DNA from 4 places in the Zhihengliuella alba genome. Region 3 is predicted to be linked to each of the others. Evidence: riboswitches for the same ligand, from Rfam matches in the RefSeq annotation. Region 3 holds a riboswitch; each other region holds the start of a gene.
The links. Region 3 has a riboswitch for thiamine pyrophosphate ahead of ABD784_RS08500 (ECF transporter S component). Riboswitches for the same ligand answer to the same signal wherever they lie in the genome.

Region 1: it holds a riboswitch for thiamine pyrophosphate, as region 3 does, so the genes downstream of both, ABD784_RS03955 (3-oxoacyl-ACP reductase) here and ABD784_RS08500 (ECF transporter S component) in region 3, are expected to answer to the same signal.
Region 2: it holds a riboswitch for thiamine pyrophosphate, as region 3 does, so the genes downstream of both, thiM (hydroxyethylthiazole kinase) here and ABD784_RS08500 (ECF transporter S component) in region 3, are expected to answer to the same signal.
Region 4: it holds a riboswitch for thiamine pyrophosphate, as region 3 does, so the genes downstream of both, thiO (glycine oxidase ThiO) here and ABD784_RS08500 (ECF transporter S component) in region 3, are expected to answer to the same signal.

The regions. Positions count from the first base shown of each region.
Region 1 is NZ_BAABCJ010000001.1:887,648-895,146, forward strand. It holds gene ABD784_RS03945 (sodium/glutamate symporter) at 1-1,374, shown strand, start outside; gene ABD784_RS03950 (LLM class flavin-dependent oxidoreductase) at 1,397-2,722, opposite strand; gene ABD784_RS03955 (3-oxoacyl-ACP reductase) at 2,722-3,558, opposite strand; TPP riboswitch at 3,641-3,735, opposite strand; gene ABD784_RS03960 (ABC-F family ATP-binding cassette domain-containing protein) at 3,802-5,490, opposite strand; gene ABD784_RS03965 (DUF421 domain-containing protein) at 5,578-6,105, opposite strand; gene arfB (alternative ribosome rescue aminoacyl-tRNA hydrolase ArfB) at 6,190-6,630, shown strand; gene ABD784_RS03975 (response regulator) at 6,694-7,443, opposite strand.
Region 2 is NZ_BAABCJ010000005.1:64,480-71,978, reverse strand. It holds gene thiE (thiamine phosphate synthase) at 1-281, opposite strand, end outside; partial or broken gene thiM (hydroxyethylthiazole kinase) at 405-1,268, opposite strand; TPP riboswitch at 1,270-1,363, opposite strand; gene ABD784_RS09900 (SDR family oxidoreductase) at 1,716-2,402, shown strand; gene ABD784_RS09895 (aldehyde dehydrogenase family protein) at 2,412-3,956, shown strand; gene pgm (phosphoglucomutase (alpha-D-glucose-1,6-bisphosphate-dependent)) at 3,995-5,647, opposite strand; gene ABD784_RS09885 (peptide MFS transporter) at 5,834-7,303, opposite strand; gene ABD784_RS09880 (amidase) at 7,450-7,499, opposite strand, start outside.
Region 3 is NZ_BAABCJ010000002.1:607,650-615,148, reverse strand. It holds gene ABD784_RS08525 (Na+/H+ antiporter subunit D) at 1-592, shown strand, start outside; gene ABD784_RS08520 (Na+/H+ antiporter subunit E) at 589-1,251, shown strand; gene ABD784_RS08515 (monovalent cation/H+ antiporter complex subunit F) at 1,248-1,517, shown strand; gene mnhG (monovalent cation/H(+) antiporter subunit G) at 1,517-1,999, shown strand; gene ABD784_RS08505 (DUF4235 domain-containing protein) at 2,049-2,318, opposite strand; TPP riboswitch at 2,396-2,532, shown strand; gene ABD784_RS08500 (ECF transporter S component) at 2,575-3,210, shown strand; gene ABD784_RS08495 (ATP-binding cassette domain-containing protein) at 3,220-5,922, shown strand; gene ABD784_RS08490 (DUF6318 family protein) at 6,082-6,711, shown strand; gene ABD784_RS08485 (hypothetical protein) at 7,404-7,499, shown strand, end outside.
Region 4 is NZ_BAABCJ010000006.1:129,448-136,946, forward strand. It holds gene thiO (glycine oxidase ThiO) at 1-1,235, opposite strand, end outside; TPP riboswitch at 1,228-1,332, opposite strand; gene ABD784_RS12155 (CPBP family intramembrane glutamic endopeptidase) at 1,335-2,351, opposite strand; gene ABD784_RS12160 (sensor histidine kinase) at 2,482-3,693, shown strand; gene ABD784_RS12165 (response regulator transcription factor) at 3,681-4,496, shown strand; gene ABD784_RS12170 (hypothetical protein) at 4,618-5,385, opposite strand; gene ABD784_RS12175 (ABC transporter ATP-binding protein) at 5,382-6,356, opposite strand; gene ABD784_RS12180 (GntR family transcriptional regulator) at 6,353-6,784, opposite strand; gene ABD784_RS12185 (exodeoxyribonuclease III) at 6,945-7,499, shown strand, end outside.

The DNA of each region.
Region 1 (7,499 bases), on a different contig from region 3:
GTGCAGCGGCTCTTCCTGCCCAGCTCGATTATCGCCGGGGCCCTGCTCCTGCTGCTCGGGCCGCAGGTGCTCGGCAAACTGGCCGGCGGCTCTCTGGCCGAGTCCGGGATCTTCACCCCGCAGATCCTCGAGGTCTGGGGCGCGCTGCCGGGACTGCTCATCAGCGTCGTGTTCGCCACGATGTTCCTGGGCCAGGACCTGCCCCGGTTCTCCCGCGCGGTGAAGCTGGTGGGCCCGCAGCTCAGCCTCGGCGTGGCCCTCGGGTCGGGACAGTACGTCGTGGGTCTGCTGCTCGCGATCCTGGTCCTGGTCCCCTTCTTCTCCGCCACGCCCATGGTGGGCGCGCTCATCGAGGTCGGCTTCGAGGGCGGCCACGGGACCGCGGCCGGCATGCGCGAGACGTTCCAGTCGCTCGGCTTCGACTCCGGCGCTGACCTCGCGGTGGGACTGGCGACCGTGGGCATCGTCGGCGGCATCGTCATCGGCATCGGTCTGATCAACTGGGGCGCCCGCACCGGCCGGACGGAGTTCCTCAGCGGGCAGGTCTCCGCCTCCGTGGAGGAGCAGCGCGGACTCTTCCGCCGCGACGAGTACTACCCGGCCGCGACCATGACGTCCCGGCCCGCCTCCGTGGAACCGCTGGCACTGCATGTGGCCATCTGCGCCGTCGCGATCCTCGTGGGCTGGGCGATCCTCGAGGCGCTGCGCTGGATCGAGTCCGCGACCTACGGCAGCACCGAGATCCGCGACGGCGTCACCCTCGAGATCTTCGGCAGCGTCCCGCTCTTCCCGCTGGCGCTGCTCGGTGGCGTCATCGTGCAGGCGGCGGCCAAGGCGCTCCGGGTCGACCACCTGATCGACCACCAGATGATGCTCCGGATCCAGGGCCTGGCGCTGGACTTCCTGATCGTCTCCGCGATCGCCACCCTGTCCATCACGGCCATCGGCGAGAACCTGGCGACCTTCCTGCTCCTGGCGGTCGCCGGCATCGCCTTCACCGTGGCGGTCTTCTACTTCTTCGCCCCCAAGGTCATCGGCCGCTTCTGGTTCGAGCGCGCGATCGGCGACTTCGGCCAGTCCATGGGCGTCACCGCGACCGGGCTGATCCTGATGCGCATCACCGACCCGGAGGCGAAGTCCCCCGCCTTCGAGGCGTTCGGCTACAAGCAGCTGGTCTTCGAGCCGTTCTTCGGCGGCGGGCTCGTGACGGCCATGGCCGTGCCGATCATTTTCTTCGTCGGCCCGTGGCCGCTGCTGATCGGCATGGGCATCCTGTTCCTCGTCGCGACCGTCGGCGGTCTGCTGGCCTTCGGCCCCACCGCCCGGCGGGAGCACCGGGAGCGGGCCGCGGAGCTCCAGCGCACCCCGGCCTGACGCCCGCGGCTCCGCGGCGGTCCTATCCGGCGGGGACGACGTCGGCGGCCAGATGCGAGCGCAGGGTGCGGCCGGCGTAGCCCCGGCGGAACCGGCCGCGTTCCTGCAGGATCGGGACCACGTGGTCGACGAAGTCCTCGATCCCCTGCGGCAGGGCCGGCGGCATGAGGTTGAAGCCGTCGGCGGCCCCGGCGTCGACCCACCGCTCGATCTCGTCGGCGACCGATTCCGGGGTGCCGACGAAGGTGGCGTGCCCGCCGCCGGCGGCCAGATAGCCGAGGAGCTCGCGGACCGTCGGCCGCTTGGACTCGATGATCCGCAGCACGGTGGCGTAGCGGCCCTGCGGCCCGGTGAACTCCTCGAGCGGTGGCAGCGGCGGCACTGGTGCATCGAGCTCCCAGCCGGACGTGTCTGTCCCGACGAAGAACGCGAGCTGGCGCAGCGAGTCCTCCACGGGCAGGAGCTCGTTGAGGGCTCGCTGGCGCTCGCGCGCCTCGGCCTCGGTGGCCCCGACGAAGGTGACGAGCCCGGGCATGACGACGACGTCGTCGGGGTCCCGGCCCAGGCGCCTGGCGCGGTCGCGGACGTCCTCCCGGTAGGCGCGCGCGGACTCGAGGTCCCAGGCCACGGCGTAGACCCCCTCCGCGTACCGGGCCGCGAGGTCGCGCCCCGGCCCGGACGCGCCGGCCTGGAACAGGACCGGGCGCCCCTGCGGCGGCTGGGGCACGTTGAGCGGGCCGGCGACGTCGAACCACTCGCCGCGGTGGTTCACGGGCCGCAGCTGCTCCGTGTCGACGTAGGCGCCGTCCGCGTCGGCGAGGATCGCCGAACGGGGCCAGGAGTCCCAGAGCGCGGTCAGGGCGGAGACGAACTCCTCGGCCCGGCCGTACCGCTCGGCGTGGCCGGGCAGCGCGGGCATGGAGTGGTTGCGGGCCTCCTCATCGGTCATGGACGTCACGACGTTGACGCCGGCCCGGCCGCCGGAGATGTGGTCGAGCCCGGCCAGTTGCCGGGCGGCGTGGAACGGCGTCCAGAACGTGCTGGAGACCGTGGTGACCAGGCCGATCCGCTCGGTCGCCCGCGCGAGGGCGGCGAGGGTGGTGATGGGCTCCAGGAACCAGCGCGGGCCGCGGTCGATGCCGTCCAGGCCCACGGACTGGCCGTCGGCGAGGAAGATCGCGTCGAGGCCGCCGCGCTCGGCCGTGCGGGCCAGTTCCTCCCAGTAGGCGATGTCGCCCAGCCGGTCCACGCTCGAGTCGGGCGCTCGCCAGGCGGCGGCGTGGTGCCCGCAGCCGAAGGCGAAGAGGTTCAGGTGGATGCTCGGGCGGACGGCGGCGTCGTCCCCCATCAGTTGTTCACCAGTCCGCCGTCAACCACCAGGTTCTGCCCGGTGGCGGCCCGGGACCACGGCGACGCGAAGAAGAGGACGGTGTCGGCGAACTCCTCCGGCGTGGTGACGGAGCCCAGCGGGGTCCCCGCCGCGATCGCGTCGAACACCGCCTCCGGGGTCGCGGCGCTGGCGTCCGTGGTGCGCAGCAGGCCGCCGCTGACCATGTTGACCCGGACCCCGCGCGGGCCCAGATCGGCGGCGAAGGTGCGCGTCAGCGACAGCAGGGCGGCCTTCGCGGCCGTGTAGTCGTGATACGGGACCACGGGGTTCTGGAAGAGGTTGGTCCCGATGTTGACCACACGGCCGGAGCCGAGGGCGTCGAAGTCGGACAGAGCGGCCTGCACCACGTTCACGGCGCCCTGGACGGCGCCGGAGAACTGGTCGGCGAAGGCGTCGAAGCCGATCTCGTGCGCGCGGGCGCGTGCGTCGCCGTTGAAGGAGAAGTCGACCAGGGCGTTGTTGACCACCGTGGCGACGGGAGCGCCGAAGGCCTCGCGGCCGCGTGCGACGAGCGCGTCGACCTGGGCGCGGTCCCGCACGTCGGCCCGGACGACCACCGCCCGGCCGGGGTGCGCGGCCGCGATCTCCTCGGCCGCGTCCCGGCTGGAGTGGTAGCCCACGACGACGCGGGCACCGTGGCGGAGGAACGCCTCGGTGATGCTCCGGCCGAGCCCGCGGGCCCCGCCGGTGACGACGACGGTCTGCTCCGCGATCGGCGGCGCGGCCGTGGTGGCCGGGGTGCCTGTGGTGGAGGCGTCCCCGCGGTCTGCGGTGCCGGCTTCGGTGGTCGTCATGTGCGTGCCCTTCTGCTGGTGGCGAGGGCGCGTGCGGACGCTCGGCGGCGCCGCCCTGGCGTCGCGCGCCGGGCGACCCGCGGAGGATCGCTGCAGACATCCCTACGCCAGTGCTAACTGGATCAGGTTCGACGGGTTCTCTCTCAGCCACCGCTGGTGGCGCCCCGAGTCATTGCATGAGGACCGTACCACGGCCGCTGGTCCGCCGAGGCGCGGATCACGACGGCGACGCCTGCGTGACGCTCAGGCCTCCGTGACCGTGCCGGCCTCGACGCGCCAGTGCCGGTCCGTCCGCACGGTCGCGAGCATGCGGCGGTCATGGGTGACCAGCAGCAGGGTCCCGTCGTAGCTCTCGAGCGCCTGCTCGAGCTGCTCGATCGCCGGCAGGTCCAGGTGATTGGTGGGCTCGTCGAGCACCAGCAGGTTGACGCCCTGCGCCTGCAGCACGGCCAGGCCGGCCCGGGTCCGCTCCCCCGGCGACAGCTCCCCGGCGGGACGGTTCACGTGCTCGGCCTTGAGCCCGAACTTCGCCAGCAGCGTGCGGACCTCGCCGGACGCCATCTCCGGCAGCACGCGCTCGAACGCGGCGGCCAGCGGCTCGGGCCCGGCCAGCAGCGAGCGCGCCTGGTCGATCTCGCCGATCTGCACGCTCGGGCCGAGGCTCGCGGTCCCCTCGTCGGGACGGCGGCGGCCCAGCAGCGTGCGCAGCAGCGTGGACTTGCCGGCACCGTTGGGACCGGTGATGCCGATCCGCTCCCCCGCGTTGACCTGCAGCGACACCGGGCCGAGGGTGAACTCGCCCTGCCGGACCACGGCACCGCTGAGCGTGGAGACGACCGAGCTCGAGCGCGGCGCCGCACCGATCGTGAAGGCCAGCTGCCACTCCTTCCGCGGCTCCTCGACCTCCTCCAGCCGGGCGATCCGGCTCTCCATCTGCCGTACCTTCTGCGCCTGCTTCTCGCTGGACTCGGTGGACGCCTTCCGCTTGATCTTGTCGTTGTCCGGCGACTTCTTCATCGCGTTCCGCACGCCCTGGCTGGACCACTCCCGCTGGGTGCGCGCCCGCGAGACCAGGTCGGCCTTCTTCTCGGCGAACTCGTCGTACTTCTCCTGCAGGTGGCGCCGGACGGTCGCCCGCTCCTCGAGGTAGGCGTCGTAGCCGCCGCCGTACACCCGGTTGGAGCCCTGCGCCAGGTCCAGCTCGAGCACCCGGGTGACGCACCGGGCCAGGAACTCGCGGTCGTGGCTGACCAGCACCACTCCCCCGCGCAGTCCGCGGACGAACTCCTCCAGCCGCTCGAGCCCGTCCAGGTCGAGGTCGTTCGTCGGCTCGTCCAACAGGACGACGTCGAACCGCGAGAGCAGGAGCGCCGCCAGCCCCACGCGCGAGGCCTGCCCGCCGGAGAGCGACGTCATGAGCATCTGCTCGGCGCGGTCGGCGGTGAGCGGCCCGTCCAGGTCCAGGCCGAGCTCGGCGAGCACCACCGGGAGCCGCTCGTCGAGGTCGGCGGCGCCGCTGGCGAGCCACCGGTCGAGCGCCGCAGCGTACACGTCGCCGGGGTCCTGGCCGCCGTCCCGATGACCGGTTCCGGCGTCGGGGTCGGCGAGCGCCAGCGCCGCGGCCTCCATGCTGCGCGTGGCCTCGGCGCACCCGGTCCGGCGGCCGATGTACTCGGTCACGGTCTCCCCGGGGACGCGCTCGTGCTCCTGCGGCAGCCAGCCGACGAACGCGTCGGCCGGCGAGAGGGTGACGCTCCCGGCCTGGGGTGCCTCGACGCCGGCGAGGAGCTTGAGCAGCGTCGACTTGCCGGCGCCGTTCGCTCCCACCACGCCGACCACGTCGCCGGGCGCGACCGTCAGGTCGAGGGAGTCGAAGAGCGTGCGGTGGCCGTACCCGCCGGCGAGGCCGTGGGCGACGAGGGTTGCGGTCATCCGCCCATTCTCCCACTGCCGTCCCGCCGCCGCGGTCCCGGCCGCTCACTGGCGCTCGCTCAGTCGCGCCCGCCCAGTCGCGGCGACTCAGTCCCGCCCGGGCCGCTGGCCGACGTCGAGTCCCTCGAGCGCGGACGCGTCGCCCCAGTCCTGCGCGCCGATCACGCTGAGCGTCCCGTTGGTCTCCAGGACGACGGCGGCGACGTCGCCGAGGTCTCCCCGTCCGGTCTGCCGCACGGCCTGGCGGACCTCGCTCTCCGTCATCCGGTGGCGGCGCAGGGCGTCGGCGTCCATCCGGCCGTGCAGGAGCAGCACGTCCGGCTCGGCCGTGACCGCCTTCTTGAATCCGGGCCAGCGGGACGCGATGAGCGCCACGAGCAGCTGCAGCGACGCGAGCACGGCGAAGGCCGCCGCGCCCTCCGTCCAGGAGACGTCGGCGCTGAGCAGGATGGTCGCGAGCGTGGAGCCGAACGCCACGGTGACCACGAAGTCGAAGGCGTTGAGCTGGGCCAGGGTCCGCTTCCCGGTGAGCCGCAGGACGACGACGAGCGTCGCGTAGGCGGCCGCGCCGACCAGCACGATGCGCAGGAGGTCTGACCAGGAATCGAACCACATGGGCACAGCGTGCCGCAGCGGGGCTGCCCCGTCCAGCCCGCCCGCGTCGCCGCGGCCCCGGCCGGCGTGCGGCAGACTGGTCCCGTGGACGACGTACGCGTACCCCCGGGACCCGGCGCGCCGCACGGGCTCAGGGTCCCGGCGGCGGAGCTGGTCGAGCAGTTCTCGCGCTCCTCCGGTCCGGGCGGCCAGGGCGTCAATACCGCGGACTCCCGGGTCCAGCTGAGCCTGGATCTGGGGACGACGACGGCGCTCGACCCCGTGCAGCGCCGACGGGTCCTGGACCGGCTGGCGGAGCGATGCACCGGGAGCATCCTGACCATCGACGCCTCCGAGCACCGGTCGCAGTGGCGGAACCGGGCGGCCGCGCGGCAACGGCTCGCCGAGCTCCTGCGCGACGCCGTCGTACCCGTCCCGCCGCGGCGGGCGACCCGCCCCACCCGCGGCTCGCAGCGGCGCCGGATCGTGGCCAAGCGGCAGCGCTCCGAGGTCAAGCGCAACCGGCGAGACCCGCGGCACGAATGACCCCGGTGAAGCCGGGGCCGATTCGCCCCTGCGCGTGCAACATCGCATGAAGGACGCCGGCCTTCAGCCCCGGTCTCGCTGAAGCTCGCGCCTCACCAGTTGGAAGAGCCTCGTAGGATCGCTCGTAGCACCTGCACATCCCCGGCTCAATGCTTCTTGCTCGTGCTCCTGCCGGTCCGACCCGGAGTACACGATGACCGGCGTTCGATGGCGTTGATCCTGCATCGCTTCGAGCAGCACGTACCCTTCGCGCGGCCCTTCCCTGCGACCCATGTCGGTGATCACGACTCCGAACTCATTGCCGTCCAGGAGATCCAGCGCACGAGAAGTGCTGTCGACCCATACGGTGGCGATACCTGCCGCTCGCAATGCAGCCCGTTCCAGAACTATCGATGCAGGATCGTCGTCGACCCAGAGAACTGGAGCAACCTTGTCCACCACCATTGACGACAGGCTCTCGGTGACTTCGGAGGCCCGCGAGGGGTTCATGTCATGCCCGGTGCGGTTCCGCTGCGCCTCGTTGAGGTACCTCAGGATTTCGTCGGTATTGGTATGGGCAGATCTCGCACTCTCGGCAGCGGCGAAAGACGTTCCTTTGATTTTTTCCAGGACCGCCCTGTGACGTTCACTGTCGTTAGCGGCCTCTTCCGATTGGATGTGATAAATCGCTGCCGCTAGCACAATCGCGAAAGCGGTAGCCGCGAAGGAGAGCAACGATGTGAGATTTAATCCAATGTTGGCCAGTTCCGTCTCAAAGTCGAAAGCGAGGGTTCCCGCACCCCATAATATTGCCAAGATGAGCGTGATGGTCACGACGCCATACACACCGCTCTTGATGGCTTTCCCGAATGTTCCCTGAGGCCGATCGA
Region 2 (7,499 bases), on a different contig from region 3:
AACAGGAGGTGGGCGCGGCCGGCCGTGATCTCCGCGCAGGCGATCGCGTGACGGAGGAATTCCTTGGCGGGCAGGTCCTTGCAGCGCAACTGGATGGTCCGGACACCGCCGGCCACCGCGGCGGCGACGATGTCCTCGAGCGGGCGCTCGCCGGCCGTGGCCGCATCGGCGACCAGGTAGACGCCCAGGTCGTCGGGGTCGAGCCGCGCGTCCGGGTCGAGCCGCGCGTCCGGGGCGGACCGCGCGTGCGTGCCGATCCGCTCGTGGGCCCCGATCCTCACGCCCGTCGCGGGGACGGCCGGCCCGGCGGCGGCAGCTCCGGGGGAGGACGCTGCCGGGGCTTCGTGGGTGCGGCGCTCCGGATCGCCGGCGGAGGGCGCCTCCGCCGGCGCCTCCGTGATGCGTGCATCGGCCAGGTCCTCCGGCCGGAGGGCGGCCAGCGCGTCCAGGAACGCCACCTGGAAGCTGCCGGTGCCCGCGGCGCCGACGGCGGCCCGCTCGGCGGCCGCCGAGTAGAACGCGTGCGCGGCCACGGTGGCCGCGAGCACGGAGGAGCCCGCAGCGTCGGGCCGGACCGCCGCCGTCGTGCTGCCGACGAGACCGGCGACCAGCGCGCCGAGGGCGCATCCGCCGCCGGTGACCCGGGTGAGCAGCTCGCTGCCGCCGGCGACGCGGACCACGGTGGCCCCGTCGGTGACGACGTCCTCCGGGCCGGACACCGCCACCACCGCGCCGGTGCTGCGGGCCAGGGCGACGGCCGCGCCGGTGGCGGAGTCGACGTCGTCCGTCGCGTCCACGCCGCGACCGCCGGTGCCCGTGCCCGCCAGGGCCAGGACCTCGGAGGCATTCCCGCGGATCACGGAGGGGGAGAACTGGAGGAGCTCGCGGGCGAACTCCGTGCGCAGTTCCAGCGGACCGGCCGCCACCGGGTCCAGCACCCACGGGGTGCCGGCGCCGTGGGCGGCGCGCACGGCCTCGAGCATGCCGTCGCGCTGGCGGTCCATCGGCGTGCCCAGGTTGATCAGCACGCCGGAGGCCAGGGCGGCGAACGGACCGGCCTCGCCGGGGACGTCCACCATGGCCGGTGCGGCGCCCGCGGCGAGCAGCACGTTGGCGGTGAAGTTGGTGACCACCGAGTTGGTGGCGCACTGGACCAGCGGGCTCGCCGCGCGGAACGCCGCGAGGTGCTCCGTGGACCGGTGTGCCCAGTCGCGGGCGGCGCCGGCGGGCGCAGTGGTGGTGGATTCAGACGTATTTTGTGGCGCCATGGACTCCATGAAGCGACATCCCTCCGCTAGTACTAGCTAGATCAGGTGCATGCGGGTGTGATCTCAGTCCTCTGGGGACACCCCGTGCCGTGGGAGCCAGCCTACGCCGCGGCGTGTGCGCCGTCATATCCGGAGCCGTCACATCCGGCGGGGGCGTCTGGGCGGTGTCCCACCGGCCGAGCTGCGAGGTCGCGTTCCAGCACGTTCGACGCCGCGAGGTCGCGTTCCGGCACGTTCGGTCCCGCGAGGTCGCGTTCCGGCACGTTCGATCCCGCGAGGTCGCGTTCTGGCACCTCACCCGGCCGATATGGGTGCTGAAGTGCGATCTCGCGGAGCCCGGGGTGCTGATGCGCGATCTCGCGGACCCCCGGGTGCTGCACCGGCACCTCGCGGCCCCGGCAGCGAGTAGCTTGGAGGAAGCCACGTCCCGCCACCGAAGGAGCGCCCATGAGCACCGCAGACCGTCCCGTCGCCCTCGTCACCGGAGCCACCCGCGGGATCGGCCGCGCCGTCGCCCTCGAGCTCGGGCCCACGCACCACGTCCTGGTCGGCGGCCGCGACGCCGATGCCATCGACGCGCTGGTGCGCGAGCTCCCGTCGGCCGAGCCGTGGGTCGCCGACCTCGAGCACCCGCCCTACGCCGCGCTGCCGGCCCGCCTGGACGTCCTGGTCCACTCTGCCGGGGTGGAGGACGGGAACACGGTGGAGACGACGTCGTACGAGACCTGGGAGCGGGTCTTCCGCCTGAACGTCTTCGCCGTGGCGGAGCTGACCCGGCAGGCGCTGCCGGCCCTGCGCGCCGCCGGCGGCCTGGTGGTCGCGGTGAACAGCGGCTCCGGGTTCAACGCGTCGCCGAAATCCAGCACCTACGCGGCGTCCAAGTTCGCGCTGCGGGCCTTCACCGATGCGCTGCGGGAGGAGGAGCGCGGCCACGGCGTGCGCGTGTCCAGCGTGCACCCGGGACGCGTGGACACCGACATGCAGCACGGCCTGGTCGAGAAGCTGGGCGAGGAGTACGACGCCGCCTACTACCTCGCGCCCGAGGACGTCGCGGCGGCCGTGCGCGCCGCCGTCGAGATGCCCGCGCGGGGAACCCTCGAGACGGTCTCCGTGCGGCCCACCCGCCGCCGGTAGTCTGACGCCATGGGTCTCTTCTCACGCCGCCGCCCCGCCCAGCCCGCGGAGGACGCGTACGACGCCGACGCGCCCCACGTGCCCGGCGTCGCCGAGGTGCACGCCCGGCTGAAGGACGCGAAGTCCACCCGGCTGATGCACCCGCGGCGCATGCGCGCCGGGCAGCTGCGCGCCCTGGAGCGGCTGCTGGAGGAGAACACGCAGGACCTGCTCGCCGCCCTCGAATCGGACCTCGGCAAGCACCCCGCGGAGGCCCGGCTCACGGAGCTCGAACTGCTCAAGGACGAGATCCACCACGCCCAGCTGTACCTGACGGAGTGGATGGAGCCCAAGCACGTCAAGGTGCCGCTGGCCCTCCAGCCGGCGATGGCCAAGACGGAGCCGCAGCCCAAGGGGATGGTGCTGATCCTCGGCGCCTGGAACTACCCGGTGCAACTGCTGCTGAGCCCGCTGGTCGGGGCGCTGGCGGCCGGGAACGCCGTGGCCCTGAAGCCCTCCGAGCTGGCGCCGACCACCTCCGCGCTGCTGTCCCGGCTGGTCCCGCAGTACCTGGACCGGCGGGCCGTCGCGGTCGTCGAGGGCGGACCGGACGTGGCGCAGTCGCTGCTGGAGCAGCCCTGGGACCACATCTTCTTCACCGGCGGCGAGCGGGTCGGGCGGATCGTCGCGCGCGCCGCCGCCGAGCACCTCACCCCGGTGACGCTCGAGCTGGGCGGCAAGTGCCCCGCCGTCGTCGGAGACGGGAACATGGCGGCGGTGGCCCGCCGGCTCGCGCACGGGAAGTTCATCAATGCCGGCCAGACCTGCACGGCGCCGGACTACGCCCTGCTCGTCGGGGCCGACGCGCAACGGCTGCCCGCCCAGCTCACCCGTGCCATCGCCTCCTTCTACGGGAAGAACCCCGCCAAGAGCCGGGACTACGGACGGATCGTGAACCGGGCGGCGTTCGACCGCCTGGTCCGCTACATCGAGGACGCGGAGATCGACCCGAACGTAACCGTGGTGGGCGGCAGCTTCGACGCCGAGTCCCTGTACATCGAGCCGACGCTGCTCGTCGGCGTCTCCCCGGACGACGCCGTGATGCAGGAGGAGGTCTTCGGGCCGATCCTGCCGATGATCTCCGTGGAGTCCCTCGACGCGGCCCTCGAGTTCGTCGCCGCCCGCCCGGAGCCGCTCGCCGCGTACCTGTTCAGCGAGCGGCCCCGCTGGCACACCGCCTTCGAGGACCGTGTGCGGGCGGGGGCCGTCGCCTTCAACGTCTGCAACCTGCACGTGGCGGTGCCGACGCTGCCGTTCGGCGGGATCGGGGCGTCCGGCATGGGCAGCTACCACGGCCGGTACGGCTTCGCGACGTTCAGCCAGCTCCGGCCGGTCTTCTCCAAGACGGCCATGGTGGACACGCTGCGGATCGCCTACCCGCCGTACCGGCAGGGCAAGGCCCACGTCATGCGGACCGTCCGCGCCGGCTCCGCGAAGCAGGCCGCCGCCCGGCACGCGGCCGGGAGCGCCGCGCCGGACGCCAGCGGGGACGCCGCGGAGGAGGCCCGGGACTGACGGTCCGCGTCAGCCGGGACCGCGTGGCCGGGGCTGCGTCAGCCGATGACCGAGTCCACCAGAGCCTTCGCCTCGGCCTGCACCTGCGCCAGGTGCTCGTCGCCGCGGAACGACTCCGCATAGATCTTGTACACGTCCTCCGTGCCGGACGGCCGGGCGGCGAACCAGGCGTTCTCCGTGGTGACCTTCAGCCCGCCGATGGCCGCCCCGTTGCCCGGCGCCTCCGTGAGCTTGGCGGTGATCCCCTCGCCGGCCAGCTCCGTCGCGGTCACGTCCGCGGCCGAGAGCTTCGCCAGCGACGCCTTCTGCTCGCGCGTCGCCGGCGCGTCGATCCGCGCGTACGACGGCGACCCGAACTCCGCGGCGAGACCGCGGTAGTGGTCGCTCGGCGAGGAGCCCGTGACGGCCTGGATCTCGGAGGCGAGCAGGCAGAGCAGGATCCCGTCCTTGTCCGTGCTCCAGGGGCTGCCGTCGAACCGGACGAACGAGGCCCCCGCGGACTCCTCGCCGCCGAAGACCCCCGTGCCGTCCAGCAGTCCGGGCACGAACCACTTGAACCCCACGGGCACCTCCACCAGCTCGCGGCCCAGGGACGCGGCCACGCGGTCGATCATCGACGAGCTCACGAGCGTCTTGCCGACGCCCGCGCTCTGCGGCCAGTCCGGGCGGTTCCGGTACAGGTAGTCGATCGCCACGGACAGGAAGTGGTTCGGGTTCATCAGCCCGGCGTCCGGGGTGACGATCCCGTGGCGGTCCGCGTCGGCGTCGTTCCCGGTGGCGATGTCGAAGCCCGCCCCCTCCTCGACGCGGGCGATGAGCGAGGCCATGGCGTAGGGGGAGGAGCAGTCCATGCGGATCTTGCCGTCCCAGTCCAGGGACATGAAGGACCAGCGGGGGTCCACCGCGTCGTTCACCACGGTGAGGTCGAGGCCGTGGCGCTCGCCGATGGCCGCCCAGTAGTCCACCGAGGCGCCGCCCATGGGGTCCGCGCCGATCCGGACGCCGGCCGAGCGGATGACGTTCAGGTCGATCACGTTGCCGAGATCGCCCACGTACCGGTCCAGGAAGTCGTAGCCGTCCGTGGTCTCGGCCGACTTCGCCGCCTTCAGGGGGACTCGGTTCACCCCGGCGAGCCCGCCGGAGAGGTACTCGTTGGCGCGCCCGGCGATCCACCCGGTCGCGTCCGAGTCCGCGGGCCCGCCGTGCGGCGGGTTGTACTTGAAGCCGCCGTCCTGCGGCGGGTTGTGGCTCGGCGTGATGACGACGCCGTCGGCATGGTGGGCCGGGTTGGTGCGCCCGCGGTTGTGGGCGAGGATCGCGTGGCTGAGCGCCGGCGTCGGGGTGAACCGGTCCCGGGAGTCGATCAGCACGTGCACGCCGTTGGCGGCGAGGACCTCGAGCGCCGTGTCCTGCGCGGGCCCCGAGAGGGCGTGGGTGTCGCGGCCGAGGAACAGCGGTCCGCCGATGCCCTGGCCGTTGCGGTAGTCCACGATCGCCTGCGTGATGGCGGCGATGTGGTTCTCGTTGAACGATCCGTTCAGGGACGTGCCGCGGTGGCCGCTGGTGCCGAACGCGACCTTCTGTCCCGGGTCGTCCGGATCCGGCGCTGTGTCGAAGTACGCGGCGACGAGGGCGTCGACGTCGATCAGGTCCTGGGGTTGAGCGGTGGTGCCTGCGCGTTCGTGAGCCATGCGCCTACCTTGCCACGCAGGGACGGCGCTCGAGTAGGGCTCCACGGTTAAAGTCGGTCTGCTACGCGCCGCCGGCGGCCGTCGGGGCCACACCGTCGGCGCAGCGCAACGGCGCCGGGCCGATCCCGTAGGACCGGCCCGGCGCCGTCGTGCGGTGCGGCGCGAGTTGCGCCGTGGTGCGACTGCCTACTTCACGCCCACCATGAGCTTCTTGATGCCGGGGGTCGCCGCCATGAGCGCGACGCCCAGGACGATCGAGGTCCCGCCGAGCGCGATGAAGTACTGGATCTCGTTGCCCTCGGTGTAGAAGCCGGCGAGGATGCCCGCGAGGGTGGTGCCCAGGGAGATCGACAGGTAGAACAGGGCCAGCATCTGCGTGGTGAACGCGACCGGCGCCAGCTTGGTGGCCACCGACAGGCCGATGGGGCTCAGGAACAGCTCCGCCCACGTGACCAGGAGCAGGATGCCCACCAGGGCCAGCAGCGGGGTCATCTCGAGGGACTCGAGCGGGATGAACACCAGGTAGGCGAGGCCGATGATCACCAGGGCGATGCCGAACTTCAGCGGCGTGGACGGCTGGCGGTTGCCCAGCTTGGTCCAGAAGGCCGCGAAGACCACGGCGAAGATGATGATGAAGACCGGGTTGATGGACTGGACCCAGCTGGCCGGCATCTCCCAGCCGAGGATGCGACGGTCCAGGCGCTCCTCGGAGTACACGGCGATGAAGGTGAACTGCTGCTGGAACAGCGCGAAGAACGCCGCCGACGCGATGTAGAGCGGGATGAAGGCCGTGACGCGCTTGCGCTCCGTGCCCTCGACCTTCTTGGAGGTCAGCAGGACCACGAAGTAGACGACGGAGGCGATGATGGCGGCCACGGCCATGGTGTTCGCGAGGTTGGAGGGGTTCACCAGGCCGGTGACGAACGCGACCATGACGACGGCCAGGGCCAGCAGCGCGATCAGCGCGAACTTGCGGCGGCTCTCGCGCGGCAGCGGGTTCGCGACATGGTGGGAGGACTCCGGCAGGTTCTTGCGGCCGGAGATGTAGACGGCGAGGCCGAGCGCCATGCCGACCGCCGCGGCGCCGAAGCCCCAGTGGAAGCCGATCCGCGTCTGCAGGAAGCCGGTCAGCAGCGGGCCCACGAGGGCGCCGATGTTCACGCCCATGTAGAAGATCGAGAAGCCGGCGTCGCGGCGCGTGTCCTCACGGGTGTAGAGGGAGCCGACGAGCGACCCGGCGGCGGCCTTGACGCCACCCGAGCCGACGGCGACGAGCACCAGGCCGACGGCCAGACCCACGGCGCCGGGCAGGACGGCGAGGGCGATGTGGCCGGCCATGACGACGATGGCCGAGTAGAACAGGACCCGCTCGGAGCCGAGCAGGCGGTCGGCGATCCACGCCGTGAGGATCGTGCTGAGGTAGACGCCGCCGCCGTAGGCGCCGACGAGGCTCAGGGCCAGGCCCTGATCGAGACCGAGGCCGCCCTCGGTCACGGAGAAGTACATGTAGTAGGCCAGGATGGCCTGCATTCCGTAGAAGGAGAAGCGCTCCCAGAGCTCAACCGAGAACAGGTTGAAGAGCATGCTCGGATGCCCGAAGAACGTCTTCTCCACGCGCTGGTTCGCCTCGCCGGGCGACGGCTGTGTAGTGGTCATTTACCCTATGAAACGCCACACATAAACCATTCGCATACTTTTATGACCCGTGTCACATTGTGAGATGGCTCTATGCCGCAGCTCGCATACTGCCTCGTGGGAAACCGCCCGCAGGGCCGGACCGCGCCCCGACCTGCGGCGTTGCGTCAGGCGAGTTCCCGCTCGATCCGGCCCATCAGGGCCAGCAACTGCGCCT
Region 3 (7,499 bases):
CTTCGTGCCGGCGATGAACCTCGCCGGGATCCCCCCGCTCTCCGGGTTCCTGGGGAAGCTCGGGCTGATGCAGGGAGGCATCGATCTGGGCACGCCCCTGGTGTGGGTGCTCCTGGCCGGCGCGGTGCTGACCTCGCTCCTCACGCTCCTGGCCGTGGCGCGCGTGTGGAACCGGGCGTTCTGGCGCAAGGCGTCCGATGCCGAGGAGCCCGAGCCCGTGCTCCTGCGCAGCCTCGCCGCCGCGGAGGCCACCGCGGAATCGTCGGTCGACGACGGCGCTGCCCCGGTCGACCCGGTCGGCCCCACAGCACGGACCGCGGGCGTGGAGCGCGGCCGCGCGGTGCCGCACATGATGGTCGGGGCCACTGCCGGTCTGGTGGCCCTCGGCGTGGCACTGACGGTGTTCGCGGGCCCCCTCTTCGAGTTCAGCGACCGTGCGGCCGCCAGCATGTTCGAGCGCAAACCTTACATCGAGGCGGTCCTCGGCGAGGGATCGTACGACGGCGAGGCACCGGTCGACGTCGTCGAGGGCAATATCGATGGCGAGCCCGAGCAAGGATCCGGCTCCGAGCAGGGAGGGGGCGGACGATGAGCAACGCAGGCGACGCGCAGGCCGGCCGCCGGTGGTCCCGCCTCCGGGCCCGAGCGCGGCAGCGTCGGCGGCGCTTCGCCGTCGAACTGCCGCTCCTCATCGGCATGATGCTGGTCTGGGGCGCGCTCTGGCGGGACTTCTCCCTCGGGAACCTGATCTTCGGCCTGCTCATCTCGACGGGGATCGTCTCGCTGTTCCGCCTGCCGCCGGTGCGGCTCACGGGCCGGTTCAATGTCTGGTGGGCGCTCGTGTTCATCGTCAAGTTCGTGGGCGAGGTGGCCGTGGCCAGCTTCCAGGTGCTCTGGTGGTCCCTCCGGTACGGGCCGCGCATCCGCAGCGCCGTCGTCGCCGTCCGGCTGCGCGCCCGCGAGGACCTCATGGTGACCGCCACGGGGCACACGATGACGCTGATCCCGGGCTCGTTCGTCGTCGAGGTGGACCGGGGGACCGGGACCCTCTACATGCACGTGCTCAACCAGTCCGGACCGGACAGCGCGGAGCGGTTCCGCCGGCACGTGCTGGACACGGAGAAACTGATCATCCGGATCATCGGTACCCCGGAGGAGGTCCGGCGCGTCCGCGACGAGGAGGCCGGGCGGGCGGAGCCGCCGGCCCAGCCGACCCTCGAGGCCGCCCGCGGACAGGAGGACGTCTCATGATGCTGACCGCTGCCGCGTGGACCGCGGGGATCCTGCTGAGCCTGGCCGCCGTGCTCGTCATCATCCGGCTGATGCGCGGACCGTCCATCCTGGACCGCGCGATCGCCATGGACGTGCTGCTGGCGATCATCATGGCCGCGCTCTGCGTGGACATGGCCGTGAACGGGCACCTCAACCACATGGCTTTCGTGGTGGTCGCCTGCGTGGTCGGCTTCATCGGCACGGTGACCATCTCGCGCTACGTGACGGACCGGAGGAACACCTGATGCCCGACGCCAGCCTCTGGGTCACCCTCCGCGACGCGACGACGGCGGTCTTCCTCGTCGTCGGAGCCCTCATGTCGCTCGCCGCGGCCGTCGGCATGCTGCGCTTCCCCGACCTCATGTCCCGCATGCATGCGGCGACGAAGCCGCAGGTCCTCGGGCTGCTCCTGATGCTGGCCGCCGTCGCCCTCCAGATCGGATCGTGGAGCGCCGTGCCGGTGCTGGTCCTGGCGTGGCTGCTGCAGCTGGTCACCGCGCCGGTCAGCGCCCACATGGTCGGCCGGGCGGGGTATCGCACCAAGCACCTCCGCCGCTCGATGCTCGTCAACGACGACCTCGGCGACGTCGTCGAGCACGCCGCCGGGCGGGAACGCGACCGGGCCGCGCATCACCACGGGGGCGCGCTGCACGACCAGGCCGCGCCGGACGACCGGGAGTCCGGCCCGGAACGCGAAAGCGCGGCCGACGACAGTCGACCGCGCTAACGGCACCGGGAGGCGCCGGGGGCTCGTGGGCCCCGCCGGGAGGAAGGTCTCAGACCTCGTCCGCGGTGCGGCGCAGGTACGCGATGGCACCGTCGGTCCCGCGCTTGGTGAGGACCTGGATCACCGCAGTGACCACCGACGACGCGATGGCGAAGCCGAGCGCCTGGCGCAACGAGGCCTCGGCCACGGCCTCCTTGTCGCCGGGGCGAGGTGCGGGCTGCCCCGTGGCCTTGCGCCAGAGCCCGTCGAGGAGCTTGGAACCGGCGATGCCGGCTGCGACGGACACCAACGCGCCGAGCGCTTTCAGGATCAGTTTCATGCGGGCGACTCCCGTATCTCTTGCTGGCGACCTGCGATTACCAACTCAGCATAACGCGGCGCTAAACTTAGCCTCACCAGATACGACAGGGGAGCGTTCGCCGTCGTCAGCGCCGGGAGACCGGCCGACGGCAGAACGCTGAGAGTGCGCACAGACGCAGACCCTCGAACCTGCTCCGGCTAGTACCGGCGAAGGGAGTCGAGCTCTTGGGGTGCCCAGCGGCACCCTCCCCTCCTTGACCTCAAGGAGGAAGAACATGGCAACACCGATCAATTCCACGGCCGGGCCCGCCGCCAAGGCGCCCAAGGCCGCGTGGCGCGTCGTCGACATCGTGGTGGCGTCCGTCATCGCCGTCGTCTCCGGCGTGATCTTCTGGGCCTGGAACATGTCCTACGCAGGGCTCGACTTCCTGTGGGCGGCGTTCCCGCCGTCGTCCGGCATCGTCATGGGCATGTGGCTGTTCCCCGGCGTGCTCGGCGCGCTGATCATCCGCAAGCCCGGCGCGGCCCTGTACTGCGAGCTGCTCGCCGCCGTCATCTCCGCCTTCATGGGCTCCCAGTGGGGCTTGACCGTCCTGATGTCCGGGCTGCTGCAGGGACTCGGGGCCGAGGCCGTGTTCGCCTCCCTGCGCTACCGCCGCTGGGGGCTGCCCGCGGCGATGGTGGCCGGAGCGGGCATGGCCGTCTTCGGCACGGTCAACGACCTCTTCATCTCCAACTGGTACCCGATGTACACGCTGCCGATGAAGTTCGCCCACATGGGCTTCGCCGTGCTCTCCGGCCTCCTGATCGCCGGGCTCCTCTCCTGGATCGCCACCCGCGCGATCGCCCGGACGGGGGCGCTCTCCTCGCTGGCCTCGCGGAGGGCGGCGCAGGAACCGGTCGCCGGCTAGGGCATGGCGATGAGTCCAGAAGTGACGAGCCCGCAGAGGCTCAGTACAGAGGACGGACGCGAGGACGCGGACGGAAGGATCGCGAGCCAGTGCGGGGATGCTCCACAGTTCGGTGGCGCGCCGCACCGGGACGGGACCGCGGGCGCCGAGGTCGTCGCGTCCGACTGGGGCTGGCGGCATGCGGGCCGGGAGCGGCCCGCGCTCGCCGGCGTCGACTTCCGGGTCGCGCCGGGCGAGCGGGTCCTGCTCGTCGGGCCGTCCGGGGCCGGCAAGTCGACGCTGCTGCACGCCCTCGCGGGGGTGCTCCACGCGGACGACGACGAGGCCGAGTCGACCGGCTCCCTGGCCGTCGGCGGGGCTCCGGTCCGCGCGACCGGGAACGGCTCAGAGCTCGGCTCAGGGACCGGCGTGGCCGGAGCAGCCGTGACCGGCGCTGCCACGACCGGCCTGATGCAGCAGGACCCGGAGACGCAGGTGGTCCAGTCCAAGGTGGGCGACGACGTCGCGTTCGGCGCCGAGAACCTCGCCGTGCCGCGCGAGGAGATCTGGCCGCGCGTCCGCGAGGCGCTCGACGCCGTCGGACTCGGCGATCTCCCGCTCGACCACCCGACGAGCTCGCTCTCCGGCGGCCAGAAGCAGCGTCTGGCGCTCGCCGGGATCCTGGCGATGCGCCCCTCGCTGCTGCTGCTCGACGAGCCCACGGCCAACCTCGACCCGGACGGGGTCGAGGAGGTGCGCGACGCCGTCGTGCGTGTCCTCGAGCGGACCGGGGCGACGGCGTTCATCGTCGAGCACCGGCTCGGCGCCTGGGCACCGCACGTGGACCGGGTGCTGGTCCTGGAGCCGGCCGGCGGGGTCCTGGCGTCCGGGACGCCGCGTGAGCTGTTCGGTCCGGGGCCGATGCGCGAGCGGCTCATCGACGCCGGCGTCTGGGTGCCCGGGTACGTTCCGGAGGTGTCGCCGCAGGCGCACGCCGGGACCGGCAGGGCCGCGGTCCGGGCCGGCGGGGAGACCGGTGGCGAGGCCGCAGGGACCTCCGGCCCGTCTGGTTCGTCTGGGGCGGTCGGGGCGTCGATCGCGACGGCCCGCGGTCTGGCGGTCGGCCGCGGGGCCGCCAAGCGCGGCGACACCCCGACGCTGGCGGGCGTCGACCTCGACCTCACGGCCGGCCGCGCGCTCTGTATCACCGGCCCGAACGGCGTCGGGAAGTCCACCCTCGCCCTGACGCTCGGCGGGCTCCTGCCGGAGTTCGCCGGCGACTACGAGTATGCGAGAGCGGGCGGCCGGCTGCCGCGGCGGCCGTACAGCTGGCGGGCAGCGGATCTGGTGAGCCGGATCGGTTCGGTGTTCCAGGAGCCGGAGCACCAGTTCGTCACGACGACCGTACGCGAGGAGCTCGAGTACGGGCAGCGGCACGCACGCGACGACGACGGCGAACGACTGTTCTCCGAGCACGAGATCGCCGAGCGGACGGACCGGCTGCTGGCCCGGCTCCGCCTGTCCGAACTGGCCGAGGCGAACCCCTTCACGCTGTCCGGCGGGGAGAAGCGGCGACTGTCCGTCGCAGCGGTCCTCGCCACGCGGCCGCGCGTGCTGGTCCTGGACGAGCCGACATTCGGGCAGGACGCCAACACGTGGCGGGAGCTCGCCGAGCTGATGCTGGCGGAGCGGCGGGCGGGGACCGCGATCATCGCCGTGACGCACGACGAGCACTTCGCGGCCGCCATCGGAGCCGAGCAGGTGGACGTCCGGGATCTCGCGCGGCGGGCGACGCCGGACGGGAGCGAGGCCGTCAAGGCCGCCGCTGCGGACGGCGCGGTCCGCGCCGTGGGCGAGCCGCGCGGAGAGCATCCCGGTGAGGCCGCGGGCGCGCACCAGCCGGGGAGGAGCAGCCGGCCGAGCCGGCCGAGTCGCCTGAGTCTGGAGCCGAGCACCGGCGCCGCGACGAGCTACCTGGGCCGGACGAACCCGCTGGCGAAGCTCGTGGCCCTGGCCTTCGTGACGATCCCGCTGGTGGTCTCGATGGACTTCGTGAGCGCGGCGATCGTGGTTGCGGCGACGCTCGCGATGCTCCCGCTGAGCGGTGTGCGTATCCGCGATTTCCTGCGGCGAACCTGGCCGCTCATCATCGCGGCCGTCTTCGCCGCGTGGGGAACGGCCCTGGTCGGGGAGAAGACGGGGGAGATCCTGTTCGAGGTCGGCTGGTACAGCATCTCGACGGGGTCCGTCGCCGGCGGCCTGGCGACGGGGCTGCGCATCTTCGCGGTCGCGCTGCCGGCGGTGCTGATCGTGGCGAGCACCGATCCTACCGATCTGGCGACCGGGCTGGCGCAGAAGGCGCGTCTGCCGCATCGGTTCGTCCTGGGTGCGCTCGCGGCGATGCGTCTGGTGGGACTGCTGGCCGAGGAATGGCAGGTGCTCGGCATGGCCCGCCGGGCGCGTGGCGTCGGCTCCAACGGCAGTCCCTGGCAGCGGGCGAAGGCGAACGGTGGGCAGGCTTTCGGGCTGATCGTGCAGGCGATCCGCCGTGCCTCGCGGCTCGCCGTCAGCATGGAGGCGAAGGGATTCGGCGGGCCGGAGCGGACCTGGGCGCACGAGTCGGTCTTCACCGGCAGGGACGCGGTGGTGGTCCTCGGTGGGCTCCTGCTCGGCGTCGTGACGGTGGGGGCGGCCGTGGGGCTGGGGACGTGGAACGTCGTCTGGGCATCGTAGTCTCGTCGGCTGCTGGAGGGGCGTCGGAGGGCATCTCCGGCGCCCCTGCTGTGTCATCAAAGTTATGTCATTCGCTGTGGAAAACTCGGCGGTCGCCCGTCGCGGAGGTTAGGCTCGTGTGGCGCTGGGGGAGTGAAGCACATCACGAGGGGTAGATTCATGCGGTTGAAGAGGTCTGGCGTTCTGGGCGTCGCGGCGGTGTCCGCGGCCCTGGTGCTGAGCGGTTGCACGGACTCTGACGGTACGACGACGGAGCCCACCGAAGCAGCGCCGACCACCTCTACGGCCCCCGAGACCAGCGCCTCTCCCACCCCGAAGCCGGCCACTTCCACGTCGCCCGCTGAGAACATTGAGCCCCCGGTGATGCCGGAGGAGGCCAAGGAGTTCACGGCCGAAGGTTACGAAGCGTTCGTCAACTACTGGTTCGAGGCGCGCGATTATGCCCTGGAAACCGGAGATACATCAATTCTGCCTCCGCTGTCGGGCGAGGACTGTCGTCACTGTGAAATGACGATCAAGATGATCGATGACGTTTCGTCGAAGAACCAGTGGATTGTCGGAGGCGCAATGGATGTGGGCGATTTTTATACACCGTTCAAGAAAGATCAAGACGGCTCCATCCACTCTGTTATAAAAATCGCGCAGAACCCAGGGAAGGCCTATTCGTCGGATGGGCCTGTCACTGAGGATGACACAGATTTTCAAGTATTCGACGCGGCCTTTGAATTTAAAGCCGTGTATAGCGATGCTTCGGGTTGGGTGGCTACGAGCATAGAAATGATTCAGTGACGAATTCCCTCCAGGTCTGGAGAATGATCGCGATGAGTCTCATCGGGACTCTCCTAACCGTGAGTCCAGCTGCAGCGTCCACCCCGGCTCCGCCCTCTGCGAGTGCAGAGGCAGAGGGAAGCAAGCTCAATGCTTGGGTGACCTCGCCGACCACTGGCCAAGGTTCGAGCGGTGGCGATCAGGGCAGTGGCTCTGACGCTAGTGGTGAAATCGTTGAGGAAAGCGGCCAGGAGTCACCAAAAGTGCGTGAGATTTGGCTTCCCTACTGTTTAGATGATGCCGGTTCGTCTTTAGATCAGACTTGCATCGAGGCAACTCGGTCACTTTGCGGGGAGGAGGAGCGTCTCTTTTTACGCTATGTCTTTCCCCCGGGTAGCGGAGAGAGGGTCACGACTAACACTAGACGGTGCCTGAGCGCTCAAGAGCAGGATAGGGCCGATGTTGCAGAGCAAGCGTCGCAACCCATTATTCTTACGAACCGAGAATTCCGTTCTCTGCCGCTGGCCGGATCGCAAATCAATTTTCAGGATGAGGTCGAGGGGTGGGGTGTCGCGCTGGTCGGGCATCACGTGAATGTATGGGCCGATAGTGAGGCGCAGACCTTGACGACGACTATTCTCGGTACCGAGGTGGAAGTGCGTGCGACTCCGATCGAGTATCGGTGGTCGTATGGGGATGGTCGGACGCGCACTGTGGCCGAGGCCGGCAGTCCGCGGCCCGACGATGCGGATCCGTACGAGTTCTCGACGCCGACGAGCGTGGTCTACGAGGAGACTGGAAACTACGAC
Region 4 (7,499 bases), on a different contig from region 3:
GAGAAGCGGTCGGGGCGGAAGGGCGCGAGATCGAGGGAGCCCAGCTCGCGTGGGCTCTGCTCGTGTGGGTCCAGCTCGAGTGGGCCCTGCTCCACGAGGTCGGCGCAGATCCTGGCCGCCGCCGGGGACAGCAGGACGCCGTGGCGGAAGAAGCCGGTCGCGATCACGAGCCCGGGGACATCGCTCCCGTCCGCCCGGCGGCAGCGGCCCAGCAGTGGCGCGTTGTCCGGGGTCCCCGGCCGCGCACGGCTGGTGACCTCGACGAGCTCCAGCTCGGCGACGGCGGGGACCAGGGCCTGGGCGTCGCGCAGCAGCTCGTACACGCCGCCGGCGCTCGGTCCGGGCGCCGAGTCCTCGCGCTGGGTGGCGCCGATGACCACCGTCCCGTCCTCCCGCGGGACCAGGTAGACCGGCCGTCCGTGGACGAGCCCGCGGACCGTGTGCTGCACCAGCGGGCGCAGGCGCTCCGGGACGCGCAGTCGCAGGATGTCGCCGTGGACCGGCCTCAGCCGCAGGTCCAGCCCGGCGGGCAGGCCCGCCACGGCCGAAGCCCCGAGACCGGCGGCCAGCACCGTCTCGTCCGCCTCGACTCGCTCGGCGGAGCGCAGTTCGGCGCACCTCAGCTCCGCGCCCGTGACCCGCTCGGGGTCCGCCGGGTCGGTGTGCAGGAGTTCCACGGCGGTCGCCGCCACCGTGCGCACGTGCGGCAGGGCGGCCAGCGCCGCCCGCAGCGAGGCCACCATGGCGCGCGGGTCGATCTGGTGGTCGCCCGGGGCCACCTGGGCGCTGGTGAGGCCGGGGCTGAGGAGCGGCTCCCGCCGTCGGGCCTCGCGGGTGCCGAGGTGCTCCACCTCGAGGCCGTTGGCGCGCTGGGCGGCGGCGAGGTCGGCGAGCGCGGCGCGGTCGGCGGAGTCGAGGCCGACCACCATCGTGGGGGTCCGCCGGTAGGCGGGATCGGTGCCGCCGGCCGCCGCGAGGTCGCGGACGAATCCCGGATAGGCGGCGGCGGACACCAGCGTCAGCTGGAGCAGGTCCTGCTCCTGGTAGTGGAACTCGCTCACCGGAGCCAGCATGCCCGCGGCGGCGAAGCTCGCCCCGCCGCCGGGATCCGGATCGGCGAGCGTGACGGGGTGGCCGCGCCGCGCGAGCTCCCACGCGGTCGACAGGCCGACGACGCCCCCGCCGAGCACGAGGGCGCGCGCGGCGGCGCCGGGCGATGGCGCGTACAGGTTCATGAGGAGTCCTCCCTACGCCGGTCTCAACCGGATCAGGTTCTTACGGTCGGCGCCGAACGCCCTCTCAGCCCGTGGCCGGGCTCCCGTGGAGTCTCCAGTCTATGGCGTACGGCACACCGGCAAAATCGGGGCGCCCGTGTTGCGTCCGCCGTCGTGCGCGCCGCCGCCGTCGTGCTCGCCGGCGTCGCGGGACCACCAGCGGCGCTTACGCGCCACGATCGCCGTGTAGGCGAGGGTCAGCCCCACGGAGACGACCACGGCGAGCGGCTCGATCTCCGTGGCGTTCAGATCCGCGAGCCCGAACGCCCCGAGCGCGAAGACCGTGCAGTTACCGACGACGTGCAGGCCGATGGCCGCCTCGAGCCCGCCGGTGCGCCAGGTCAGCCAGCCGGCGGCGAGGGCGAAGACCAGGATGTCCGTCTGCCCGGCCCAGTCGTAGGCGTGGCCCAGCACGAACAACGGCGCCGGCAGCAGGATCGCCCAGGCCGGGTGCCGCAGCCAGGAGCCGATGGCCTGCATCAGCAGGCCCCTGAACGCGTACTCCTCGGCCGCCGCCTGGAACGGCACCACGAGGACGGCGATGAGCAGCAGCCACAGGCCCTGCCCGGTGAGCAGGGGCCCGCCGTCGAGCACGCCGCCGGGCAGTCCCTCGGGCGCCTCGCCGGGCGGAGCCACCAGCAGTCCCACCGTGTTGACCACGGCGTGGAGGACGACGGCGACGGCCGCGCACCGGGCGAGCAGCCCCCAGCGGAGGCGCCCGACGACCGACGAGACGGAGCCAGCCGGCCTCCACCCGCCGACGCGCACGCCCAGCAGGACCGCCGGCAGTCCCGCCGCGAGCATCAGCAGCATGACCAGGGCGGTGGCCGGATCGTGCAGGTCGCCCGGCCCGGCCGCCGTCAGCGCCTCGTCCAGCGAGACCCCGAGCCCCGGGGCGGCCAGCGAGACGAGGACAGCCGCGACGCCGAGGACCAGCACGATCGCGCACCAGACGCCGAGCGTCGTGACGAGGGCCAGGAGGGGCCGCCACCAACGGTAGGACCGGTACCGGCGGGCCAGCCGATGGAAGGGCAGCGGGGTGTTCATGCGCTCTGCGGCGCTCAGGCGAGCCGTCATGGAACCAGCCTGGGCCGGTGGCGGCCGCGGCGGTATCGGCCGCGCGTCCCCTCTTGCCTGCCGGAGGGATGAGGCAGGTTCATCCTCTTGGACGACACCGGGAGGCGGATGCGGTCCCTACGCTGGGGGCATGGGAATGAGGACCAGCGGTTCGGCCTGGCGCACCGCCGCGACCGTGCTGGCATCGGCGCTGGTCGGGGTGCTGGCGTTCGTCGTGGCGCGCGGCAGCATGCTGCCCGATGACCCCGGATCGGTGCCTCCGGACGAGTCGCTGCGGTTGATGCTGCTCCTGTTCGGCGACCTGTTGCTCGGACTGGTCGCGCTGGCGGTGCTGCCCGTCGCCCTGCGAGCGCGCGACGCCTGGTGGACGCTCGCGGCCGGCGTGGCCGTGGTCGCGACGACGGCGGTGTCCAGTCTCGCGATGGCGGCGTGCGTGGTGGTCCTCGCGTCGTTCGCGGGACGGCGGCCCCTGCCCTGGTTCTGGACGCTCACCGGCGTCTTCTTCGCGGCCGTGGCGCTCAGCGTCCTGGTGATCGAGCCCGAGCCGGTGGACCCGGGGATGGCCACGCCGTGGTGGGCGGTGGTCCTCATCGCCGCCTCGGTGCCGGCCGTGGCCGGCCTGGTCGGTGCCGCCCAGCGCAGTCGCCGCGAGCTGATCAGGTCCCTGCGCAACGAGGCCGCGACGGCCCGGCGCGAGCGGGCCGCCCACGCGGAGCAGGTCCGGGCGGCCGAGCGGACGCGCATCGCCCGCGAGATGCATGACACCCTCTCCCACCGGCTGAGCCTCATCTCGCTGCACGCCGGCGCCCTGGAGTACCGGGCCGACCTCGACCCGCAGACGGTCAGGAGCACGGCGACGCTGGTGCGCGAGACCGCGCGGACCGCGTCGCAGGAGCTGCGCACGGTGCTGACCGTGCTCCGCGAGGAGGACCATGGCACCACGCCCGACGCGACGCTCGCCGCGCTCGAGGACCTGGTCGCGACCGCCCGGGACAGCGGGACCCCGGTGGAGCTGACCGCGTCCGGACCACTGGCGGAGCGGACCGCCGCCGACCTGCCGGAGGTGACCTCGCGGGCCGTCTTCCGGTTCTTCCAGGAGTGCCTGACCAACGCCCTGAAGCACGCACCCGGGCGCCCGGTGCGGCTGGGCCTCTCGGGCGGCCCGGGGCCGGGCATCGTGCTGACCGCCGAGAACCCGTCCGTCGCCGGGCCGCGGGCCGGCGAGGGCGGCTTCGGCCTCATCGGGCTGCGCGAGCGGGTCGAGCTCCTCGGGGGCCGCCTCGAGGTCCGGCCCGCCGGTGGGACCTTCGCGGTGGAGGCGTGGCTGCCGTGGCAGGGCTGAACGGCGACGCCCGCGCCGCGGCCGGAGCGCCGGTGCGCGTCCTGATCGTCGACGACGAGCCGCTCCTGCGTGCCGGGCTGCGCATGATCCTCGACGGTGCCGGCCAGGCCGCGGTCGCGGACGACGGCGGTCGCGGCCCAGTCGGGCCCGACGCGGCAGGAGACCGCGGGCCCGACGTCGGACGGGCAGCCGACGGACGGGCAGGCGATGCGCGGGCAGCCGACGAGCGGGCAGCCGACGGGCGGATCGGCGTCGTCGGCGAGGCCGGCGAGGGGACCGCCGCCGTCCGGCTCGTCGGAGAGCTGCGGCCTGACCTCGTCCTCATGGACATCCGCATGCCGGGCTGCGACGGGATCGAGGCCGTGCGGCGCCTCCGCGCCGCCGGCTCCGCCGTGCGCATCCTCATGCTCACCGCGTACGACACCGACGACTTCGTCCTCGACGCCCTGGAGGCCGGTGCGGACGGCTTCCTCCTGAAGGACACCCCGCCGCGGGACCTCGTCGCCGCGGTCCGGCAGGCCGCGGCGGGGACCATGGCCCTCTCCCCCGCCGTGCTGGCCCGGCTGGTGGCCGTCGCGACGCGTCACGGCCGGCGGACGACGCGGGACGACCCGCTGGCCGGGCTCAGCGAGCGGGAACGCGAGGTGGCGGACCGCGTCGCTGCGGGGCTGACGAACACCGAGATCGCCGACGAGCTCTACCTGTCCGTGCCGACCGTGAAGACGCACCCGGGGCGGATCTTCGCCAAGCTCGGCGTGGACAACCGCGTCCAGCTGGCCGTCCGCGTCCTCGAGAGCCGCTGAACCCCGCGGCGGGCCGTAGCCGCAGCGGGGTTCAGCGTCCCAGCGGGGTTCAGCGCCTCAGCCGGATGCAACGTGCCTACCGGATTCAGCGTTCCAACCGGATTCAGCGTCCCAACCGGATTCAGCGTCCCAGCGGCGCCCTCCGCAGGACGAGCCACGAGCCGAGCGCGCTGACCGCGGAGATGCCCAGCAGGACGGCCGCGACCTTCCAGAACCCGAACGGGACGAACCAGGCGACCACGTCGATCTCGAGCGAGAGGACCAGGGCGACCAGGCCGAGGAGCACCAGGACCGTGCCGGCGATGCAGGCGACCACGCCCTTGCCGCCCCAGCGCATCCAGAGGGCGGCGAAGAGGCTGCCCAGGAATAGCATGGCGGCGGAGAGGCCGAAGCCGATCGCAAACAGGCTGCCGTAGTCGCCGTTGCCGGTGAGGTAGGTGTCGAACATGCGGGCGCCCGTGAACCAGTGGCCGGTCAGCCGCTCGAGGAACAGGAAGACGACCATCATGACGGCGATGACGAGCGCCTCCAGGGCCAGGGCGACGGTGGTGCCCCAGAAGTACTGTCGACGCGTGGCGCCCAGGCCCATGGCGTAGGGCATGGTGCGGGCGTACGCCATGACCCCGATGTTCATGAAGTAGCCGCTGAGGCACCAGATCGCCGCCTGGTTGTAGCGGAACCCCTCGGACAGCTCGGCCCGCGGGACGTCCGTGAAGGAGACCAGCAAGACCATGACCAGCACGACGACGACCACGACGCCGCCCATGATGAGCAGGGGCCCGTCGATCATGCGGGACCGGTCCACGAAGTGGAGCCGGACGATCTTGCCGAGCGGGTGGCCGCGGCGGGCCGGGGCGGCCGGCGCGGCGGCTGCGGTGGCGGAACTCATCGGGAGACCTCCTCGAAGTCGGATGTGCGGGACCCAGCGGGGCGCTGGGGCCGGGGTGCCTCGTCCAGGAGGCCGTAGGCGGAGACGAGCTCCTGCAGCCCCACCGGGCCGATCTCCAGTCCGCGCTCCGCGGCGTGCCGGCGCAGGGCGGCGTCGGCCGCGCCCTCGATGGTGACGGACCGCAGCCCGCCGAGGGACTGGGTGCGCAGGATGCGGCGCCCGGCCACCACGTCGTCGATCGCCGTCGCGGATCCGGCGACGGTGAACGCCGCGTCCCGCGCGTCCTCGACGCTCGTGTCCAGGACCTTGCGGCCCCGGTCGATCACGATGACCTTCTCCAGCAGGTTGGAGACCTCGTCGATCAGGTGCGTGGACATCAGGATGGTCCGCGGGTGCTCCATGAAGTCGCGGAGCAGGTAGTCGTAGAAGAGGCCGCGCGCCGTGGCGTCGAGTCCCAGGTACGGCTCATCGAAGATCGTCAGCGGGGCGCGCGAGGCCATGCCCACGATGATCGCGACGGCGGAGAGCTGCCCGCGGGAGAGCTTCTTGATGGGGGTCTTCACCGGGAGCCGGAAGACCTCCACCAGCTCCTCGGCGAGCCCGGCGTCCCAGTTCTCGAAGAACCAGGGCCCGGTCTTCAGCACGTGCCGCGGCTTGAAGTCCTCTGGGTACTTCTGGCTCTCGCGGACGAAGCACATGCGGGCGAGGACCGCGGCGTTCTCGAACGGCTCCGCGCCGAGAACGCGGACGTCGCCGCGGGTCTTCGGCTCCTGGCCGGAGAGGATGGACATGATGGTGGTCTTGCCGGCGCCGTTGCGGCCGAGCAGACCGGTGATGGTGTTCTGCTCGATCGAGAAGTCGAGGTCCTCGAGCACCCGGGTCCTCCCGAAGCTCTTGGTCAGTCCGGTGACCCGGACGACGTCGTTCCCGGACTCCGCGCCGGAGACCGATCCTGGCGTGGGGGTAGTCATGAGTTCGCTCCTGTGGTGGCGGTGGTCTGGCCGGTCCGGACGGTGCCGGCCGCGTTGATCATGCTGATGAGCTCGTCGCGTCCGAGGCCCAGGTAGGCGGCCTCGCGGACCAGCGGTTCGATGTACTCGTCGGCGAAGGCCTGGCGCCGTGCGTCGATGATCCTGGCGCGCGCCCCGGTGCGGACGAACATGCCGATGCCCCGTTTCTTGTAGAGGATGTCCTGGTCGACCAGGCGGTTGATTCCCTTGCCGGCCGTGGCCGGGTTGATCCGCAGGAAGGCTGCGAACTCGTTGGTGGAGGGCACCTGCGCCTCCTCGGCGTAGGTGCCGTCGAGGATGCCCTCCTCGATGCGCTCGGCGACCTGCAGGAAGATCGGCCGCGACTCATCCACGGCCCCCACCTCCGCCGCCGAGGTTGTTAGGTTCATTACTCATGTAATGAACCATTGCACCGATGCGGTTACCCGTCAAGACCGCGCCGTCGAGACCGTGCTGTCGAGACCCGCGCTCGCTGCCTGCAGTCGGCCTGCGTCCGGGACGGGCGTCCCCGCTGGTGGCGCGCCGGGGCGGGATTGATAGGTTGGACCCGTGCTGATCGCTACTTGGAATGTGAACTCGCTGCGCGCCCGCGCCGACCGCGTGGAGGACTGGCTGCGCCGCACGGACGTCGACGTCCTGGCCATCCAGGAGACCAAGTGCAAGGACGAGAACTTCCCCTGGGAGCTCTTCGAGATGAACGGCTACGAGGTCGCGCACTTCGGCGTCAACCAGTGGAACGGCGTGGCCATCGCCTCCCGCGTGGGCCTCGACGACGTCCAGCGGACGTTCCCGGACCAGCCGGCCTTCGGCAAGGGCGGCAAGGACCCCCTCCAGGAGCCGCGCGCCATCGCGGCGACCTGCGGGGGCGTGCGCGTCTGGAGCCTCTACGTGCCCAACGGTCGCGCCCGCGACGACGAGCACATGCCCTACAAGCTGTCCTGGCTCGACACGCTCAACCGGCAGGCCGCCGGCTGGCTGCAGGAGGACCCCGACGCGCAGATCGCGCTCATGGGCGACTGGAACATCGCACCGCAGGACGAGGACGTCTGGGACATCGACTACTTCGTGCAGAACGAGCTGACCCACGTCTCCGAGCCCGAGCGC